Linked DNA regions of Bradyrhizobium sp. WD16. The protein of the gene in region 2 interacts with the protein of the main gene of each other region in a pairwise test. Links are inferred from orthologs where the notes say so. Each region holds a gene or a part of one and is shown on either strand. Other genes may lie near its edges. The genes, in order: mtgA and DB459_RS02765.

What was found.
Region 1: the proteins of DB459_RS02765 (region 2) and mtgA interact in binary tests that used the Escherichia coli proteins (3 or more experiments, as listed by UniProt). The link is inferred for Bradyrhizobium sp. WD16 from one-to-one orthologs.

What each region holds. Positions count from the first base shown.
Region 1 is NZ_CP028908.1:2,168,702-2,184,390, forward strand. Bases 6,632-9,471 are described here. They hold mtgA (monofunctional biosynthetic peptidoglycan transglycosylase), read left to right. Parts: upstream 6,632-7,640; coding sequence 7,641-8,303; downstream 8,304-9,471. Other genes in these bases: DB459_RS10075 (polyprenyl synthetase family protein), read right to left, coding at 6,632-7,494; rpmF (50S ribosomal protein L32), read left to right, coding at 8,514-8,699; DB459_RS10090 (hypothetical protein), read left to right, coding at 8,825-9,442. Outside these bases: DB459_RS10045 (patatin-like phospholipase family protein), read right to left, coding at 30-1,127; DB459_RS10050 (Fur family transcriptional regulator), read left to right, coding at 1,334-1,825; DB459_RS10055 (DMT family transporter), read left to right, coding at 1,852-2,796; ispG (flavodoxin-dependent (E)-4-hydroxy-3-methylbut-2-enyl-diphosphate synthase), read left to right, coding at 2,809-4,086; DB459_RS10065 (Na+/H+ antiporter), read right to left, coding at 4,184-5,791; DB459_RS10070 (DUF1345 domain-containing protein), read right to left, coding at 5,868-6,548; more of DB459_RS10075, read right to left, coding at 6,568-6,631; DB459_RS10095 (hypothetical protein), read right to left, coding at 9,478-9,768; DB459_RS10100 (bifunctional diguanylate cyclase/phosphodiesterase), read left to right, coding at 10,020-11,741; polyhydroxyalkanoate synthesis repressor PhaR, read right to left, coding at 12,198-12,809; DB459_RS10110 (acetyl-CoA C-acetyltransferase), read left to right, coding at 13,155-14,330; phbB (acetoacetyl-CoA reductase), read left to right, coding at 14,522-15,247; DB459_RS10120 (DMT family transporter), read left to right, coding at 15,339-15,689. UniProt on the Escherichia coli protein: Peptidoglycan polymerase that catalyzes glycan chain elongation from lipid-linked precursors. May play a role in peptidoglycan assembly during cell division in collaboration with other cell division proteins.
Region 2 is NZ_CP028908.1:595,442-600,249, forward strand. The notes cover bases 1,941-4,808. They hold DB459_RS02765 (penicillin-binding protein 2), read right to left. Parts: upstream 4,281-4,808; coding sequence 2,601-4,280; downstream 1,941-2,600. Other genes in these bases: DB459_RS02760 (UDP-N-acetylmuramoyl-L-alanyl-D-glutamate--2,6-diaminopimelate ligase), read right to left, coding at 1,941-2,458; DB459_RS02770 (hypothetical protein), read right to left, coding at 4,343-4,729; rsmH (16S rRNA (cytosine(1402)-N(4))-methyltransferase RsmH), read right to left, coding at 4,733-4,808. In the rest of the region: DB459_RS02755 (UDP-N-acetylmuramoylalanyl-D-glutamyl-2,6-diaminopimelate--D-alanyl-D-alanine ligase), read right to left, coding at 1-986; more of DB459_RS02760, read right to left, coding at 983-1,940. UniProt on the Escherichia coli protein: Essential cell division protein that catalyzes cross-linking of the peptidoglycan cell wall at the division septum. Required for localization of FtsN.

The DNA.
Region 1 (15,689 bases), 1.6 Mb from region 2 along the record:
GGAAAAACCCCGCCAGGACCTGCCCCGGATCAGGCCCATTCCACCCCGGAGGCTTCGGCGAGGTCCAGGGTGCTGCGCTGGCCGATGTCATCGAAATGCTGGTCGAGGAACCGCCGGGCAGCGCGCTGGCCAGCCCGGCGCAGCAGATCCAGGAACTCGAAATCCGTCTTCAGCTTGCTGGCGCCGGCGAGGCGGGTGGCGAGCACGCCGAGATCGATGCGGTGGAAGTTCAGCCGACGGTAGCGGCCCGGCGGCAGGTGACCGTCGTCGATGAGCTGGGTAATAAAGTCCATGGCCCGTAGCTCCGAAATCAGCGCCGAGTTGAATGTGATCTCGTTGAGCCGGCCGATGATCTCGGAGGATCGCTTCGGCGTCGACGGCCGCGTCACCGGGTTGATCTGCACCACCAGCACGTCGTCGGTCTCGGTCGCCTGCAGGAACGGGAAGATGGCCGGATTGCCCAAATAGCCGCCGTCCCAGAAGGGGATGCCATCGATCTCGACGGCGCGGAACATGAAGGGCAGGGCGGCCGAGGCCATCACCACGTCCGCGGTGATCTTCTCGCGCGGAAAGAGGCGCAGCCGCCCAGTATGGACGTTGGTAGCCGAGATGAAGAGTTCGATATCGCCGTTGCGCACCGCTTCGAAATCCACCGAGCGTGCGATCAGGTCGTTGAGCGGATTGAAGTCGAACGGGTTGAGCTCATAGGGCGAAAAGTAATGCGCCATGGTCTCGAACCAGTTCTGCACCGGCGTGGTGGCAAAGGGCATCATCGACAGCATGCGGTCGGTCACCGCGCGCTGCACGGGAGGGAGCGAGCCGCCAGTACTGGCTGCGCGCCAGAACATCGCGAGGCGCCGCCGCGCTTCTTCGCTACCGCCGCGGGCAAAGCCGTCGGCGATCATCACCGCGTTGACGGCGCCGGCCGAGGCGCCGGAGATTCCCGTGATCTCCAGCCGCCCGTCGGCAAGGATCTGATCGACCACGCCCCAGGTGAAAGCACCGTGAGCGCCGCCGCCCTGGAGAGCGAGATTGATCTTCTTGGTCGCTGGCCGTTGCGGCCGGGTCCCAGCCCGTTTTGTCCAACTGGTGAGGCCATCGAGATAGGATTTGAGATTGCCGGCCACGGCGAGACCTCGCGGGATATTCAGGGAAACCGCCGTCGCGCTGCACGGCTGGTCGGACTCCTAATAATCTGGGGCCGATTTGCTGCAGTGCAACCCAAGACGGCGGCATCGCAAAAATGTCATTCGCGATGTTCATCCGGAATTGCAGAGCCGGGCATCGCAAAAATTGGGGCGCGAATGCCGCAAAGACGCTACATGAATGGACGATGTCGATCGCGCCGCCTGTTTTCCCGCATCCCGACCATGACCACGGTCTCTGTGCCGCGGATGCGCTGAGCCACGCCGAAACCGTGTGCCGCAACCGGGGGCAGAAATTCACGCCGCAGCGCCGCCAGGTGCTGCAGGCTATGCTGCAGGAACATCGCGCCCTTGGCGCCTACGACATCATCGAATTGCTGGCGCGCGAGGGCCCTCGACCCGCGCCGATCACCGTCTATCGTGTGCTCGATTTTCTCATCGACAACGGCCTTGTCCATCGCATCGAAAGCCGGAATGCTTTCATCGCTTGCGCCCACCGCCACGACGATACGGCGACGGTGGCCTTTCTGATCTGCGAAAGCTGCGGGCAGGTCGGCGAAATTCCCGCGGCGCCCATCGCCGCGAAGCTGAACGAGGCGGCGCGCGCCGATGGATTCGCGCCCCGGCTCGCTGTCGTCGAGGTCACTGGCACCTGCGCCCATTGCCAAGCCAAGACATAACGCCAAAGCGATCGGATTCTACCATCATGTCCTCACCCGCTACCGCACCGGCCCCCGCCGGCCGTCCGCTGACCCTCGGCGCGGCGGCGGTGATGGTGGTCCTCTGCCTGTCGTGGGGACTCAATCAGGTGGCGATCAAGCTGGCATTGCCCGACATCCCTCCGCTGATGATGGCGACATTGCGCTCCACCGGCGGCTTGCTCATGGTGATGCTTGTGGCGCGGCTGCGCGGCGTCGACATCTTCGAGCGCGATGACACTCTCAAGGCGGGGATGCTGGCCGGACTGCTGTTCGGTCTTGAATTCATCGTGATCTATCGCGGGCTGCTGTGGACTACGGCGACGCGCGCGGTTGTGTTTCTTTATGTCGCGCCTTTTGTCGTCGCACTGGCCTCGTTCCGCCTCGGTGAGCGGCTGGGGCCGATGCAGTGGGGCGGACTGGCCCTGTCCTTCGCCGGGGTGGCGCTGGCAATCGGGGTTCCCCAGACAGATGTCGACGCCACAGTGATGATCGGCGATCTGATGGTCGTCGCCGGAGGCGTATTGTGGGCCGCTACCACCATCGTGGTGAAACTGTCGCCTTTGCTCAGCGCCCCGGCGGAGAAGACCCTGGCCTACCAATTGGCGGTGTCGATCCCCATACTGGGACTGGGATCTCTCGCGTTCGGCGAGCGGATCACCGGCTGGCCCGGTGTCGTCGCCTCTATGTCGTTGGTCTATCAGACGTTTTGGGTCGTCGGCCTGACCTTTTTGTTCTGGTTCATGCTCGTGCGAAGTTTTTCTGCCAGCAAATTGTCGGCATTTACCTTCATGACCCCGCTGTTTGGCGTGACTGCCGGACACTTCGTGCTGCACGACCCTTTGAGCCCAGCCTTCGTGGCCGCTGCGGTGCTGGTCATCGCCGGGCTGATGCTCGTTAACCGCCCGGTACGCGTTCCCGTCGATCCGTTGTTGACCGTCACCAAAACCTGATATCTGAGCGCCATGAACAAGCCAGAAACGAATTTGTCTGCCGTCGACGTTGCCGGGCCTGCCCCGCGCCACACTACCGCTGCCGTCAAGGTCGGCCACGTCACCGTCGGTGGCGGGGCGCCGATCGTGGTCCAGTCGATGACCAACACCGATACGGCCGATATCGCATCGACCGTGGCTCAGGTTGCGGCGTTGGCCCGCGCCGGGTCGGAACTGGTGCGGATCACGGTGGATCGCGACGAGGCCGCTGCGGCGGTGCCGCAAATCCGCGAGCAGCTCGACAAGCGCGGCGTCAACGTGCCGCTGGTCGGCGATTTCCACTACATCGGTCACAAGCTGCTTGCCGATCATCCGGCCTGCGCCGAGGCGCTGGCCAAGTACCGGATCAATCCGGGCAATGTCGGCTTCAAGGACAAGCGTGATACCCAGTTCAGCGCCATTGTTGAAATGGCGATCAAGCACGGCAAGGCCGTGCGCATCGGCGCCAATTGGGGTTCGCTCGATCAGGAGCTGCTGACGCGCCTGATGGAAAGGAATGCCGCTTCGGCGGTGCCGCGTGATGCCCGCGCAGTGACTCGCGAGGCACTGGTGCAGTCGGCGCTATTGTCGGCGCAGCGCGCGATCGAGATCGGCTTGCCGAAAGACCGTATCATCCTTTCGGCCAAGGTTTCCGCGGTGCAGGACCTGATCGCGGTCTATCGCGACCTGGCCGCACGCTCGGATTATGCCGTCCATCTCGGATTGACCGAGGCAGGCATGGGCTCCAAGGGCATCGTCGCTTCCGCGGCCGCGCTCAGCGTGCTGCTGCAGGACGGCATCGGCGACACCATCCGCGTCTCGCTCACGCCCGAGCCGAACGGCGACCGCACCCTCGAAGTCAAGGTGGCGCAGGAAATCCTGCAGACCATGGGCTTCCGCACTTTCGTGCCTCTGGTCGCCGCCTGCCCGGGCTGTGGCCGCACGACATCGACCGTGTTCCAGGAGTTGGCGCGCGACATCCAGGACTTCATCCGCGACGAAATGCCGAACTGGAAGACGCGCTATCCCGGCGTCGAAACCCTGAACGTCGCGGTGATGGGCTGCATCGTCAACGGACCTGGCGAGTCCAAGCATGCCGATATCGGCATTTCGCTGCCGGGCACCGGCGAAACGCCGGCGGCGCCCGTGTTCGTCGACGGCAAGAAGTTCACCACCCTACGCGGTCCGTCGATCGCCAGCGACTTCAAAGCCATGGTGATCGAATACATCGATCGCCGTTACGGCGTCACCGGTCAGACCGCGGCGGAATAAGCCGCGCACGGGTCGGGTGTTCTTGCCGATGGCCGGGCTCGCTCCGGCCATTTGCATTTTGGGCTGAATAACTGCCGCCTGGAGAAAAACGCGCGCGCTACAGCGGCGTGTTCTTCTCGCGGTTGTTGACCACGGCCTCCTCGAGATCAAGGTCGCGCTCGATCCGGCGTCGCGTCTCGTCGGTGATCTTGCCGTCGCGCAACAGGTCGTGGAGGAACTTGCGTTCCTCGTTGATCAATTCGCGCACCAGTCGTGCTCCATGAGTGGCGGCGTGGGGTTGGCCATCCCTGGCCGGCGGATCGGGAATGGCTCGGCGGCGGGTCTCCTGGCGGGCCTCGAGGAACTTCATGACGCTCTCCGAGACATCGTCCCGGCTGCCGATCGACTCGAGCCTATGCCGCGCTGCCTGCAGGATCTCGCGCCGCGCGGCGATCTCCATTTCGCGCTCATGCACCTCCTCGCTCCGGCCGTGATGGGGCAGGCCGAGCAGCCGCACCAGCGGCGGCAAGATCGTGCCGATTCCGACCAGCGTGAAAAACACGACGCCGAAAGTCGTGAATTGGATCATGTCGCGATAGGGAAATTCCTCGCCATTCGGCAAGCTCAAGGGCACCGCGAGGGCAACCGCCAGCGACACCACGCCGCGAATGCCGGTGAAGCCGACGACGGTGACATGGCGCCAGTCCGGGAGCTCGTCGAGCGCGCGCAGCTTCGGGGTGAGGAAGCGCTCGAGATAGGTGCCGGCGAAGACCCACACGAAACGCGCGGCGATCACCATCACCGTGGTCACTGCCACTGCTGTGACCACATTGTGCAGCGGCACCGCCTTGGTCTTTTCCATGGCGATGCGCATCTGGAAGCCCATCAACAGGAACAGCGTGCCTTCAATCAGCCAGGTGACGAGATCCCAAAAGAAGACGCCCTGCAGCCGCGTCGCCGCCGAGATCAGCAGCGGACCGTTCCAGCTGACATAGAGGCCGGCAGCCACGGTGGCAATGACGCCCGAGCCGCCGAGATGCTCGGGCACCCAATAGGCGAGATAGGGCGTGAGCAGCGACAGCGCGATCTCGACGCGCTCGTCATGGGCCCAGTGCCGCAGCCGCAGGCTCAGCCAGCCGACGGCGATGCCGAAGAACAGTTCGCAGGCGACTATCAGGACGAAATAGCCCGAGGCCTTCATCAGCGAGAAGGCGCCGGTGCTCACCGCCAGCACGGCGAACCGGTAGAGGATCAGCGCGGTGGCATCGTTGGCGAGGCCCTCGCCTTCGAGGATGACGAGAATACGTCGTGGCAGATGCAAGCGCCGGGCGATCGCCAGTGGCGCCACCACATCCGGCGGCGAGACGATGGCGCCGAGCACGAAGCCGATGGTCCAGGGCGCTCCGAGCGCCCAGTGCACCGCGGCGGCCACCGCGAAGGTGGTGAAGACGACGCAGCCGATCGCGAGCAGCGCGATCGGGCGCAAATTGGCGTGGAATTCGCGCCAGCTCATGGCGACGCCGCTGGAGTAGATCAGGGGCGGCAGCACGATCAGCAGCACCACCTCGGGCGCGAGTTCGAAACGGGGCAGCCCGGGAATGAAGGCGAGAGCGAGGCCGCTGACGAGGAAGGCGATGGCCGGGGTCAGGTCGAAACGCCGCGCCACGGCGGCGGTAGCGGCCATGGCGGTGAGCAGGAATAGCAGAAGGAGGAAATCGTGGGTCATTGCTCGGCCAAATTGGCTGCGCCGTGGCGGTGCGTCAATCGACCCGTGGGGTTCCCTGCGATCGACGCGTCAGGCTCTACAATGCGCTGGCGGCGATATTGACCGTGAGCGCCAGCAGGGCCGTATTGAACACGAATGAGGTGATGCCGTGCGCCGTGGCGGTGCGGCGGATCAGTTTGTCGGTGACCCCGACGTCGGAGACCTGCGCGGTCATGCCGATGACGAACGAGAAATAGACGAAGTCCCAGTAGTCCGGCGGCTCGCCGTCGCCCGGAAAAGCGAGGCCGCCTTCCTTGCTGCCGCGATAATATTCGTGGGCGTAATGGAGCGCGAAGGTGGTGTGGATAGCCGACCAGGACAGGGCGATGGTGACGAGCGCGAAGCCGAGGGCGAACGGAGTGCGGTGCGCGGGGCCGAGTTCGCCGACGATTGCGCCCAGGGTGGCGAACGCAGCCACTGCGGTCAGGATCAGGATCGCGAAGCGGCCGTCGTCCTGCAATCTGGCGTTGTGTCGGATGTGGGTGAGGCCGGTGGTCATCACCATCGTATAGGCGAGGATGAGATAGAGCGCGATGGCGATATCCCAGGCGAACAGCAGCCGCACCACCAGGCGTAGCGTCTGCGGCATCAGCGCGAGAGCGACAAGCCCGATCGCGATCGACAGGAAGAAGCGCGGCCGGACCACGAAGATGCGCAGCATTCTCGGATAGGCCCGGATCCGCCTCGCCCTGCGCTCCAGCATTTGGGGATCGCTCATCGGACCCGGCACCGCCGCGTCAGTTCTTGCGCTCGGCCACGAAACGGGCCGCGGCGCGCAGGATGTCGGCGCGCTCGCCAAACGGAGCGAGCGCCGTGTCGGCGGTGGCGAGCAGATTTTGCAGGCGGCGCTTGGCGCCGTCGATGCCGAGCCGCGTCACGAAAGTGGTCTTGCCAAGGGCGGCATCCTGGCCGGCGGGCTTGCCGAGCGCCGCGGCATCGCCCTCGACGTCGAGCAGGTCGTCGGCGATCTGGAAGGCTTCGCCGAAGGCGCGGCCGTAATCGTCGAGGGCCTTGTAGTTCGACGGCGACGCCTTGCCGAGGATCGCGCCGGCTTGGCAGCCGAAACGCAGTAGCGCGCCAGTCTTCATCTGCTGCAGCCGTGCCACGTCGACCGGCTCGCGGTCGCCGAAGCGGCCTTCGCCGGCGAGATCGAGAATTTGGCCGCCAGCCATGCCGCCGATGCCGGCGGCCCGGGCCAGCGCCCGCGTCAGCGCCAGGCGCACGCCGGCCTCGGGATGGATTTCGTCGCGCGTGGTGATGTCGAAGGCGATGGTCAGCAGAGCGTCACCGGCGAGAATGGCGGTGGCATCGTCATAGGCCTTATGCGTCGTTGGTCGGCCGCGCCGTAGGTCGCTGTTGTCCATGGCGGGCAGATCGTCGTGGATCAGCGAATAGCAATGAATGCATTCCAGCGCTGCGCCGGCCAGCAGGGCGCCTGCTGGGGGCACGTCGAACAGTGCAGCACTCTCGACCACGAGGAAGGGGCGCAGCCGCTTGCCGCCGTTGAGGCTGCCATAGCGCATTGCCTCGAGCAGCCGCCTCGGGCGGGCGATCTCGTTCTCGAGGATCTCGTCCGAGAGGACGCGGCCGAGCAGGGCCTCGGTGTCCTCGGCCGTCTTGTCGAGCCGGCGGGCGAAATCCTGCGAGAAAGGCGCTTGCGTCATATAAACTGGCTCCAAAGCAAAATATGGGGGCGACGTACGGGTTTCCGCCGGGCGGCCGTGAACTGGAGCGCAGCGGCAATCCGGGTTATGGGGAGCGGGGACCCGTTCCATATGTCGCAGTTTCGGTGAGCCGGGTAGCACAGCCCTTGCGCGTTGTCCGCAGCCTTCTCCTGATCGTGGTTATCGCGCTGGCGCTGCCCTATGGCCTGGTGCCGTTCTACGGCTCCGGCCATCCGGTCTCGACGCTGATGCTGTGGCGAAAGCTCGTCGGGGCGCCGGTGGCGCGAACCTGGGTCGACCTCGCCGAGGTCGCCCCGATACTGCCGCGCACCGTGATCGCCTCGGAAGACGCCAAATTCTGCAGCCATCATGGCATCGACTGGGATGCCCTGCAGGACGTCATCGACGACGCCCAGGAGGGTGAAGTGAGCCGCGGCGGCTCGACCATCACCCAGCAGGTCGCCAAGAATCTGTTCCTGTGGCCGGGGCGCAGCATCGTCCGCAAGGGCTTGGAACTACCGCTGGCGCTCTGGATCGATCTGGTGCTGCCGAAACGGCGCGTCATGGAACTCTATCTCAATGTTGCTGAATGGGGCCCCGTCGGCCAGTTCGGGGCCGAAGCCGGGGCCCGCTACGCTTTCGGCCGCTCCGCCGCCGACCTTGGCCCCCGCGAGGCGGCGCTGATGGCGGCGATCCTGCCCAATCCGGTTACCCGCAGCGCCCGCAATCCTGGCGCAGGGGTGCGGCGGCTCGCCGGTAAATACGCCGCTCGGGCGCAAGCCGAAGGATCGCGGTCCTGTCTGAGGTGAGCGGACCGCGAGTGCAATTGTTCCGTTTCGGCCCTATTTACCGTCCGCACCCCGGACGGCACCCGCCTTGAGGGGAATTTCTGGGTCGCACACTAGATTTGGCCGAACCCTTCCACTATAAGCCCCGCCATAATCCCGAATTTACAGCGAGCCGGGCCCGTCCTGACGTCAGGGATGGCGAGCGGCGAAGACCTTGCAAGGATACCTCCGATGGCCGTTCCCCGTAGAAAGACTTCGCCCTCGCGGCGTGGCATGCGTCGTTCCGCCGACGCGCTCAAGTCGCCGACCTATGTCGAGGACAAGGACTCCGGCGAATTGCGCCGTCCGCACCACCTCGATCTCAAGACCGGCATGTACAAGGGCCGTCAGGTTCTCAAGCCGAAGAAGGAAGCCTGAGGCTTCCAGGGCGGCGGCGCGCCTTAAGGAGCACCGGCTGACGGCCGGTGCCCATCGCGCCTGAAGATCGCTGAACTTCAGGAAGCGGGACGTCGGAGCCGACAACGAATGCCTGGCCGAGCTGCATGATCGGTTTCCCGCTGCTGCTGATCCCCATCGCGATCGTCAACATCCTCGTCTTTCTGATGCCGGGGGTGTCCTTCACCGATCCGATCGTCACCCTGTCGCTGATGTCGCGTGCCGCCTGGACGGTAACCTTCGGCGACGCGCTGCTCGCACTCGGCCTCCTGCTCCTGCTGCTCGAAGTCGTCAAAGGCTCGCGGCCGGGCGGAAAATATTTCATGGATCACGCCCTGGCGCTGCTGGTCTGCGGCGGCGCGGCCGCGGAATTCCTGCTGCTGCCGCGCTTCGGCAATTCGGTCTTTTTCCTGCTGGTGTTGATGACGCTGGTCGATTTTCTCGGCGGCGTGATGCTGCGGCTGCGCCAGCGGCGTCTGCGCGCAGCAACGGCCGGCCGCAGTGCTATCGTCGTGGCGGAAGCGCCCGCCTCGCAGCCGGCGTCTGCCCAGCCTGCGCCGCTCCCGGTCCAGGACAATGCCCCGCAGCCGCGGCCCGAGCCGGTGGCGCCGCCGCCGCTCGCCACCATCGAGCCCGCGCATTCCTCACCGTCGGCATCGGCCGCCGATCAGGCTCGCTCGGTTCTCGACGTTCGTCCGGGCGCGCCGACAGAGCCGCCGCGCTAACCCCGCCTTCGATCGGGCCGGGGCCGCGGTGACGGTCAGGCCATCCGGCTGGTCCTTGCTTTCGTCTGCGGCGCAGGCCGCTCCTGGTTGGCGACACAGCGGTAGCTCAGCTGCGCGTCCGCGGGGTCGGCCCGGCGAAGACTGCGGGTCTGCGGCAGATGCTCGGCGGTCGCGATCAATTGGGCGATGAAGCCCGCGTCCGGCCGCACCTGAACCAGCCGCCGCGCCTCTTGCGTACCCTCAGCCTCGAGGGTCGGAAAACGCAATACCAGGGCACGTGTCTCGCTGCCGGCTCCTTGCGGAGCGATATCCTCGATCTTGCCCATGATAATGTCTCTTTCCGGGACGCGCGTGGCGTCGACGAAATCAACCTCGCAACAGCCGTGCCGGATCCGCTTCCGCCCGAAAAAGCTCACTGGCGCGAATTCGGCAGTTCTTTAGGATGGCGTCATAGCCCGAGCTGATCGGGCCATTTACCTTTCTTGACGCGAATCGCAGGCGCTGTCCCCGGTAAGAGGCAATCGTGAGCAAGGCTTCCACAGGCGCACAGCCCACGACCGCGAGAAGTGGGACTTCGATGAACGGCTCGTCGGCAAGCGGGACGTCGCCTGATCTGCCCGAGCCTGGCGCTTTGCTGGGGCGGGTGGGCGCGGTGGGTTTTGCCTGGGATCTTGCCACTGATGCCATGGTCTGGGGGGACGCCGTCGCCGACGTACTGCCACATCTTGCACCCGAGGCTCGCGCCAGCGGCGCAGCCTATGCCCGTCAGATCGAGCCCACGCCCGGCGTCCGCTCCGACGCCGTGCTGAATTCGCCTGCCAGCGATGGCGGAGCCGGGGTGCGTTACGCCATCGAATATGGCATCCGCACTGCTTCCTCGACCGAACTCCTCTGGGTGGAGGAGGCCGGCTGCTGGTTTGCTGGCCGCGATGGCCGTCCGGCACGTGTCGAAGGGTTTGTCCGGGTGATCAGCGAGCGTCATGCGCGCGATGAACAATTGCGCCGGCTCGCAAGCCACGACCCGCTGACCGGCGAGCTCAATCGCAGCCATCTGCTCGCGGCGATCGCCGAGACGCTCGAGGAAGCCGCGCGCTTCCACACCTCTGCAGCCTTTCTGCTGCTCGGCATCGATGACCTCGACCACGTCAATGACGCTTTCGGCTTCGATGTCGCCGATGAGGTCATCATCGAGGTGGCCCGACGCATTCGCGTGAGACTGCGCGGTGGCGACGTCCTCGCTCGTGCTTCCGGCAACAAGTTCGGCGTTGTCTTGAAGAATTGCACCGCGGAGGAGATGGCTGTGGCCGCCGAACGATTTCTCTCCGCGATCCGCAACGAAGTAATTCCGACGAGCTCCGGGCCGGTCGCGGTGACGGCATCGATCGGCGCTATTGCCGCGCCGCGCTACGCTCGGACCGCCGATGACGTCGTGACGCGTGCCCAGGAGTCCTTGGCGATCGCCAAGCGCCGCCGCGGCTCCTATCATGCCTGGCGGCCCAACGCCGAGCGCGAGGCCCAGCGTCGAGTGAATATCCGGGTCACCGACGAGATCATCAGCGCGCTGAACGATCGACGCCTCGTGGTCGCCTACGAGCCGATCGCCGACGCGAAGGAGCGTAAAGTCGCATTTCACGAGTGTCTGGTGCGGATGCGCCAGGACGACGGCACGCTGATGCTGGCGCCGGACATCGTGCCGGTCGCCGAGCGCCTCGGGCTCATTCGCCTCGTCGACCAGCGTGTACTCGAACTTGTGATTGCGGATCTCGCTGCAGCGCCGCAGGCCCGGCTCAGCCTCAATATCTCGCCGGACACCACCACCGACCCGGAATGGTGGGCGCGCATCGAGGCGTTGCTTCTCGCCCATCCCGGCGTTGCCGATCGATTGACGGTCGAAATCACCGAGACCGCCGCCATTCAGGACGTCGATGACGTGCGCGGCTTCGTCATGCGCTTGAAGAAATTCGGGGCGCGGATCGCCATCGATGATTTCGGCGCCGGCAATACCTCTTTCCGCAACCTGCGCCGGCTCGGCGTTGATCTCGTCAAGATCGACGGCGCCTTCGTGCAGAATATTGTCCATTCGGCTGACGATCGCGCTTTCGTGCAGACGCTGCTCGATCTCGCGCGGCGGCTCGGTATCAAGACCGTGGCCGAATGGGTGCAGGACGAAGAATCCGCGGCGCTGCTGCGCGATTGGGGTTGCGACTACCTGCAGGGGCGGTTGATAGGTCTCGCTGCGGCGGAGCGGCCTTGGCAGCAGTCTGCGTCCGGCACATCAGCCATCGGGCCAGAACCCTAGTGTGGCGTCTCGCAATTGCCTATGCCCTTTGCGGCAAGCCCCTGTAGGCAATTGCGAGACATAAGCCACACTAGCACTTTGATTTTGCTAGTGTCCCTATGTCTCCGAATGACCGTGCGAGCGCGAGGCAAACGTAGCGGTAATTCGGAGACGGGACACTAGAGCGTTTTCCCGCGAAGTGGATACCGGTTAGCGTGAAGAAAACGCGTCAAACAAAGATCGGAGCGGAGAAGGCTCTCGTGCTGCGTCTTTCGATTGCCTGTCCCCATATGCGCCAGGACATCGGCCGCACTGGATTTTTTTGACTTTGCTACTTACGTCAGGTGTCCGAACACGTTGTCCGATGTGCTTTGGAATGGGTTTCAGCGGCGGCTGGCACCGAATTCGCCGCAACAAAAAAGCGCTCCCACCACGGAAGCGCCTTTCGCATGAATTACGTCGATCCGCTGTCGGTTTTTATTCCTTTAAAGGTTCCTTCGGCGGTTCCTTCGACATCTTGTCGAGGCGCTCCTGCATTTCCTTCATCTGTCGCCGCAGTTCGTCGATGTCACCGCTCTCCGGCGGGGTTTCGGTTTCGGGCGACGGTTCGATTGTGCTTTCCTTGCGCAGCGTGCCGATGCCGAACGGCTTGAACATCGAGAAGGTCCGCTCGAACAGTTCCATATTTCGGCGGACCTGCTCCTCGAGTGGTGCGAAGGCGCCGCTGCCGAAGGCACTCGTCATCTGCTTGCGAAATTTTTCCTGTTCGCGCGTCAGCGTCTCGATCGAGGCTTCGAGATATTTCGGCACCACCATTTGCATGCTGTCGCCGTAGAACCGGATGAGCTGCCGCAGGAAAGTAGTCGGCAGCAGATTCTGTCCTGCCTTGTTTTCCTGCTCGAAGATGATCTGCGCCAGCACGGATCGCGTGATGTCGTCGCCTGTCTTCGCGTCATAGACGAGAAAATCCTCGCCCTCCTTGACCATGGCGGCGAGGTCTTCCAGCGTGACGTAGGTGCTGGTGCCCGTGTTGTAGAGCCTGCGATTGGCGTATTTCTTGATGGTGATTGGGGTTTCTGACTTCGCCATGGGTCTCACACGCTAAGAGAGTTCGGGACGGGAGCTTAAGGACGGTCGCTGGCAGGAACCGGGGTCAGTCAATGCATCGCAACGAAAACAGGAAAGCATGTCCGGCACCGCTCGGCTACCGTTTTATGCAGCACAGTTAATACCCTAGCAGGTGCGTGCGGTGCAGCACGGCGACCGCCGGTGTGCACGGCAATGCTGCGCCGGGCCACGATTGCTGCTTTGCGGGAATGGCATTGACACATCTTCGTCTGGTTAACAGGATAGCTGCGAGACCGCGTGACAAGCCGGCCCCCGGCACGACCTCGTTCCCGTTCCTTCCGAACCCAGAAGCCTAAGGAGATGTCCATGTCCGACGATGTCGTCATCGTCAGCGCTGCCCGCACCCCTGTGGGGTCGTTCAACGGCGCTTTCGCCAATACGCCTGCCCATGAACTCGGGGCCGTGGCGATCAGGGCGGCCCTGCAGCGCGCCGGCATCGAACCCGGCCGGATCTCCGAGGTCATCCTGGGCCAGATTCTTACCGCCGCTCAGGGCCAGAATCCGGCGCGGCAGGCGTCGATCGCCGCCGGCATCCCGGTGGAAAGTCCGGCCTGGGGCGTCAACCAGCTCTGCGGCTCCGGTCTTCGTTCGGTGGCGCTGGGTTACCAGGCCATCGTCAATGGTGATTCCGAGATCGTGGTGGCCGGCGGCCAGGAGTCCATGAGCATGGCGACCCATGCCCAGCATCTGCGCAGCGGCGTTAAAATGGGCCCAGTCGATTTCATCGACACCATGATCAAGGACGGTCTGTGGGACGCCTTCAACGGCTATCACATGGGTAACACCGCCGAGAATGTTGCCCGCCAGTTCCAGATCACGCGTCTGCAGCAGGACGAATTCGCGGTGTCGTCGCAAAACAAGGCGGAAGCGGCGCAGAAGTCCGGGCGCTTCAAGGATGAGATCGTCCCGGTCACCATCAAGTCGCGCAAGGGCGACGTCGTGGTCGACACCGACGAATATCCGCGCCATGGCGCCACGATCGAGGCCATGGCCAAGCTGCGCCCGGCGTTCGAGAAAGAGGGCACCGTGACCGCCGGCAACGCGTCGGGCATCAATGACGGCGCCGCCGCCCTGGTGCTGATGAGCGCCAAACAGGCCGCCAAGGAAGGCCGCTCGCCGATCGCGCGCATCGTCTCCTGGGGCCAGGCAGGCGTCGACCCTTCGATCATGGGCACCGGCCCGATTCCGGCATCGCGCGCGGCGCTCAAGAAGGCCGGCTGGAAGGTCGACGATCTCGACCTCATCGAGGCCAACGAGGCCTTCGCGGCCCAGGCCTGCGCCGTCAACAAGGACCTCGGCTGGGATACGTCGAAGGTGAACGTCAACGGCGGCGCAATCGCGATCGGTCATCCCATCGGCGCATCGGGCGCCCGCGTCCTTGTGACGCTGCTGCACGAGATGCAGAAGCGCGACGCTAAGAAGGGCCTCGCCACGCTGTGCATCGGCGGCGGTATGGGCATCGCGCTCTGCGTCGAGCGTTGAGAGCGCACTGCACAATCGGCGCGTGATACAAGTCACGCGTGACGAAGGCGCGACGTGTGAAAAATGCCCGGCCTGTTGCCGGGCATTTTTGTTTTCATTCCCACAAGCGATTTGGTCTTGCAGTTCGTGGCGCGTGTCGGAATACTTTGTCTGCCGGAGCAGACGACAAGGCTTGCGAGGGAGACGTCGGAATGACACGAGTGGCATTGGTGACGGGAGGCACGCGCGGCATTGGCGCGGCGATCAGCAAGGCCCTCAAGTTGGCCGGTTACAACGTGGCGGCGAGTTATGCCGGCAATGATGACGCTGCCAGCAAGTTCAAGTCCGAGACCGGCATCCCGGTCTTCAAGTGGGACGTCGCCTCCTTCGAGGCCTGCGGTGAAGGCATCAGGAAGGTGGAAGTCGACCTCGGCCCCATCGAGGTGCTGGTCAACAATGCCGGGATTACCCGCGACACCGCCTTTCACAAGATGACGCTCGAACAATGGAGTGCGGTGATCAACACCAATCTCGGTTCGTTGTTCAATATGACGAGGCATGTCATCGAAGGCATGCGGGCGCGGAAATTTGGCCGCATCGTCAACATTTCCTCGATCAACGGCCAGAAGGGGCAATTCGGCCAGGTCAATTACTCGGCGGCGAAGGCCGGCGACATCGGCTTCACCAAGGCGCTGGCGCTGGAAAACGCCAAGACCGGCATCACCGTCAACGCCATCTGCCCGGGTTACATCAATACCGAAATGGTCCAGGCGGTGCCGAAGGACGTCGTCGAGAAGAGCATCCTGCCGATGATTCCGGTAAATCGTCTCGGCGAGCCCGAGGAGATCGCGCGCGGAGTGGTATTCCTCGCCTCCGACGATGCCGGCTTCGTCACCGGTTCGACGCTCACCATCAACGGCGGTCAGTACCTGGTCTGATACCGATCTCCCGACCTCGCTTGCCGACTTTCAGCGCGGTCGTGCGAGCCAGCGTGGCATTGCGGCGCTCGATTCAAATGATTCCCTTTCCATGACAGCGGCAACAGCGACCCTGATCGGACTCTCGGCCATCCTGATGTGGTCGCTGCTGTCGACATTGACCGTAGCCAGCGGCCCGATCCCGCCGTTTCAGCTCGCCGCCATGACCTTTGCGATCGGCGGCTGCGTCGGTCCGGTGACCTGGCTGTGGCGGCCGCAGGCCGCTCGTGCGCTGGTCCAGCCGTCGCTGGTGTGGCTGATCGGCACCGGCGGGCTGTTCGGCTATCACGCGCTGTATTTCCTGGCGCTGCGCCTCGCGCCGCCGGCCGAAGCCGGGTTGTTCAATTACCTGTGGCCGCTGCTGATCGTACTGTTCTCGGCGCTGTTGCCCGGAGAGCGGCTG
Region 2 (4,808 bases):
CGCGCACCACGGCCGGAGCCCGGCGCGATGGCGGCGAGCGCCAGGGCGGCCGGAACCAGGTCGGCGCCGAGGAGCATCGCCGCGGCGAGCACCGCCAGCGAATTGAGCGCCATGTGCCGGCCCGGCAAGGCGAGCTTGTAGGTGATCTCCTGGCCGAAAATCTGCGCATGGACCGCCGATCCGGCGGGGTGCAGCGCGACGTCGAGCAGCCGCGCATCGGCGGCCTCGCCGCTGCCGAAGGCGACGACGCGGGCGATGCCGCGCGCCTCGGCTTTTGTCCTGAGCCGCATGAACTGGGAGTTATCGCAGTTGAGCACCGCGGCGCCGCCTTGCTCGACGCCGGCGAAGATCTCCGCCTTGGCGTCGGCGATGGCTTCCACGCCGGCGAAGAATTCCAGATGCACCGGCTCGACGGTGGTGACGATCGCCACATGCGGACGCACCATCCTGACCAGCGGCTCGATCTCGCCGGCGTGATTCATGCCGATCTCGTAGACCGCGTAAGCTGCGTCCGCCGGACAGCGCGCCAGCGTCAGCGGCACGCCCCAGTGATTGTTGAAGGAGGCGACCGAGGCGTGGGTCTTGCCCTGGGCGGCGAGCACCGTGCGCAGCGCCTCCTTGGTCGAGGTCTTGCCGACCGACCCGGTCACGGCGACGACCTTTGCACGCGAGCGCGCCCGCGCGGCGATGCCGAGGCTTCGCAGCGCCGCCAGCACGTCCGGCACCACGAGCAGCGGCGCATCCGCCGGCAGGCCCGCGCGTTTGTCCTCGGCGACGACGGCGAGCGCGGCGCCATTGGCCAGCGCGGCGGCAACGAATTCATGGCCGTCGTGGACGTCGCCCTTGATGGCGAAATAGGCCTCGCCGGACGCAATGGTCCGGCTGTCGATCGAGATGCCGGTGATGCCGGCCGGCAGGCGGCCCTGCCGTGCGGCCGCCATCGCCGCCGCCATCTCGTCCACCTGCCACAGCCAGTCGCCGCTCATGCCTGCTTCTCCGAAAGTGCCGTCCGCGCCGCTTCGTGGTCGCTGAACGGCAGAACCTGCGTGCCGACGATCTGGCCGGTTTCGTGTCCCTTGCCGGCGATCACCAGCACATCGCCGGCATCGAGTTCCGCCACCGCGGCGCGGATCGCCGCGGCGCGGTCGCCGATCTCGCGCGCGCCGGGAGCCGCGGCGAGAATCGCGGCGCGGATCGCCGCGGGATCCTCGCTGCGCGGGTTGTCGTCGGTGACGATGACGCGGTCGGCGTGACGCGCGGCGATCTCGCCCATCAGCGGCCGCTTGCCGGCGTCGCGGTCGCCGCCGGCGCCGAACACCACCACGAGCCGACGGCTGACATAGGGCCGCAACGCGGCGAGAGTCTTCTCCAGCGCGTCGGGCTTGTGGGCGTAATCGACGAACACCGGCGCGCCGTTGCGCGAGCCGACGAGTTCGAGCCGGCCGCTGGCGCCCTCGAGCGCCTCGAGCGCTTCGAACACGAGAGCCGGATCGCCGCCGGTGCCGATCGCAAGACCCGCCGAGACCAGCGCATTCTCGATCTGGAATTCGCCGACCAGCGGCAGCCGCAGCGCGATCGACCTGCCGGCATGGCGCAGGGCGAGGCGCTGGCCGAAGCCGTCGACGGCGGCGTCGATGAGACGGATGCCGCCCGCCGCCTCGTCGGCATTGCGGCCGACGGTGATGACGCGCAGCTTCCGCGCCCGCGCCGCCTCGATCACGGCGGCCGACTGCGCGTGATCGGCGGCGACGACCGCGATGCCGCCCGCGGCGATCAACTCCCCGAACAGCCGCAGCTTGGCCGCGAAGTAGTGCTCGACGCTCGGATGATAATCCATGTGGTCGCGCGACAGGTTGGTGAAGGCGCCGGCGATGATGCGGACGCCGTCGAGCCGGTGCTGGTCGAGGCCGTGGGACGAGGCCTCGAGCGCCAGATGGCTGACGCCTTCGCCGGCGAGTTCGTCGAGCTCCCGGTGCAGCGTGACCGGATCGGGGGTGGTCAGCGAGCCGTAGACCGAGCGGGTGGGCGCGACGATGCCGACCGTGCCGATGCTGGCGGCGGCGTGGCCGAGGCGCTGCCAGATCTGGCGGGTGAAGGCGGCGACCGAGGTCTTGCCGCTGGTGCCGGTGACCGCCGCGATCGTCGCCGGCTGACGCGGGAAGAAGCGCGCGGCGGCGCGGGCGAGCGCGCGGCGCGCATTGGCCACGGCGACGAACGGCACGGCGGTCAAGGGCGCGCCGGTCTCACCTGGCGGCGGCTCCTCGCCCACCACGGCGACGGCGCCCGCCGCCAGCGCCTGGGCAATGAAGCGCGCGCCATCGGTCTTGCTGCCGGCAAGCGCGAAGAACACCTCGCCGCGGCCGACCTTGCGGCTGTCGACCGCGAGCCCGCGGACGACGATGGCGCCGGTCGGCGCGTCCAGCGCGGCGTCGTCGCCGAGAAGGTCGCGAAGCTGCATGGTCGCGCGGGTCCAGATGTTGCCGATCCGAGTTGCGATCGGTATTGCGGATACGTGTTGCCGACACGTGTTGCGGGTTTAGAGACTGCCTTGCCGCCGTCATCCGGCGGTATCGAGCGACGGCTTGCGCGGGAGCCGCGACTTACCGGCTTTCCCTCGATGCCGCAAGAATAAGGCGCTCCGCGGGCGGCAGGTCGAACCGCGGCTCGAGGCCGAGAAGCGGCGCGATCCGCGCGATGACCTTGCCGCCGGTCGGCACCGCATTCCAGCCGGAGGTGATGAAGCCGTGGGTCTCGGGCAGCGCCTGCGGCTCGTCGATCATCACCAGCAGCTGGTACTGCGGATTGTCCGCCGGCATGATCGCGGTGAAGGAATTGAGCACGCGCTTCTTGGCGTAATGGCCGTTGATCACCTTTTCCGAGGTGCCGGTCTTGCCGCCGACATAATAGCCCTTGACGTCGGCCGTCTTGGCGGTACCGATCTCGGCATTGAGGCGCATCAGGAAGCGCATCTTGTCGCTGGTCTCCGGCTTGACGACCCGCTTGGCGAGCGCCATCGCCTCCTGCTCGCTGCGCTTGAGGAAGGTCGGCGGGATCAGGTTGCCGCCGTTGACCAGCGCATTGATGCCCATCACCGCCTGCAGCGGCGCCACCGACAGGCCCTGGCCGAAGGCGATGGTCACGGTATTGAGCTCGCCCCAGCGCCGCGGCACCAGCGGCATCGCGCTCTCGGGCAGTTCGGTGCGCAACCGCTGCAATTGGCCCATCTTGGTCAGGAAGGCCTTGTGGGCCTCGACGCCCTGGCCGAGCGCGATCCGCGCGGCGCCGATATTGGACGAAAAGGTGAAGACTTCCTTGGTGTTGATGAAGCGGCCGAGCGGATGGCTGTCGTGGATGGTGAACTTGCCGTAGTGCAGATTGCCCCGCGCGTCCCACATCGTGTTGAGGTTGATCTTGCCCGAATCGAGCGCCATCGCCAGCGTGAAGGACTTGAACGTCGATCCCATCTCGTAGACGCCGGTGGTCAGGCGATTGATCCGGTCCGGATCATGGGCTTCCTTCGGGTTGTTGGGATCGAAATCCGGCAGCGACACCATCGCCACGATCTCGCCGGTGCGCACGTTGCTGACGAGGCCCGACGCCGCCTTGGCGTGGAACTTGTCCTTCGCCTTCAGGAGCTCGTCGCGCAGGGCGTGCTCGACGCGCAGGTCGATCGAGAGCTGGATCGGCTCCTGCTGGCGGTCGGTGGCGAAGCCGGCGCGGTGCAGGTCGGCGAGGCCGTTGTTGTCCAGCCACTTCTCGATGCCGGCGATGCCCTGGTTGTCGATGTTGACGAGGCCGATCAGGTGGGCGACCTCCGAGCCGCTGGGATAGACCCGCTTGTTCTCGCGCAGGAAGCCGATGCCGGGAATGCCGAGGCGATGGATTTCCTGCTGCTGCTTCGGCGAGATCTCGCGCTTGAGCCAGACGAAGCCCTTGCGGGACGACAGGCGCTGGCGCACCTCGGCGGTCTCGAGGTCCGGCAGGGTCGCGGTCAGGAGCTCGATCGCCTCGTCGCTGTCGATGATGCGGCGCGGCTCGCCGTAGAGCGACGGCGCCTTGACGTCGGTGGCGAGGATTTCGCCGTTGCGATCGATGATGTCGGGCCGCGCCGTCGCGGTGGCGTCCTGGGAGACGCCGCGGCGGCTGCCGTGACTGTCGCCGACGATGGCATAGGTGACGAGCCGGGCGGCGATGATGGTGAAGACGGCGCCGAACGCCATCATGATGAACGCGACGCGCGCCCGCGCCTTGGCGCTGCGATCCTTGCGGCCGTACAGCATGCTGCGGATCAGGCGGCGGCGCCACGGCTCGGCCGCGGGCGTGATGGTGAGGGCGGCGTTGCTCACGGCTTCTCCTCCGGCGTCGTCTTGTCCGGAATCGAACCGGTCGCATCCTGGCCGACGGTGTCGAGCATGGCGCCGATCGGATCGGGCGTCGTCGAGCGCGCGAAGCTCGGCGGCCGCTCGGGCAGGTTCTTGAAGGAATCGTACTGGCCGCCCTCGATCGGTTTGAGATCGAGATGGCGCTGGGCGAGGCCCTGCAGCCGCAACGGCGCCTGCAGCTTGGACCATTCGGCGCGCAGCCCCGCGATCGCATCGCGCTCCGCGCGGATATCGGCGTGCAGCCGCATCACCCGCTCGGTGCGCACCGTCGATTCCATCTTGATGCGGTAGACGTAGGCCGCGGCGAAGATCAGCGCGCCGATGACGAGGAGGTGGACGATGCGCATGGCTCAGCCTCCCCTCAGCACGTCGTGCAGCCGCGGCCAGGCACCTTCGGCCTCCGCGGGGTGCGGCGCGGCGGCATTG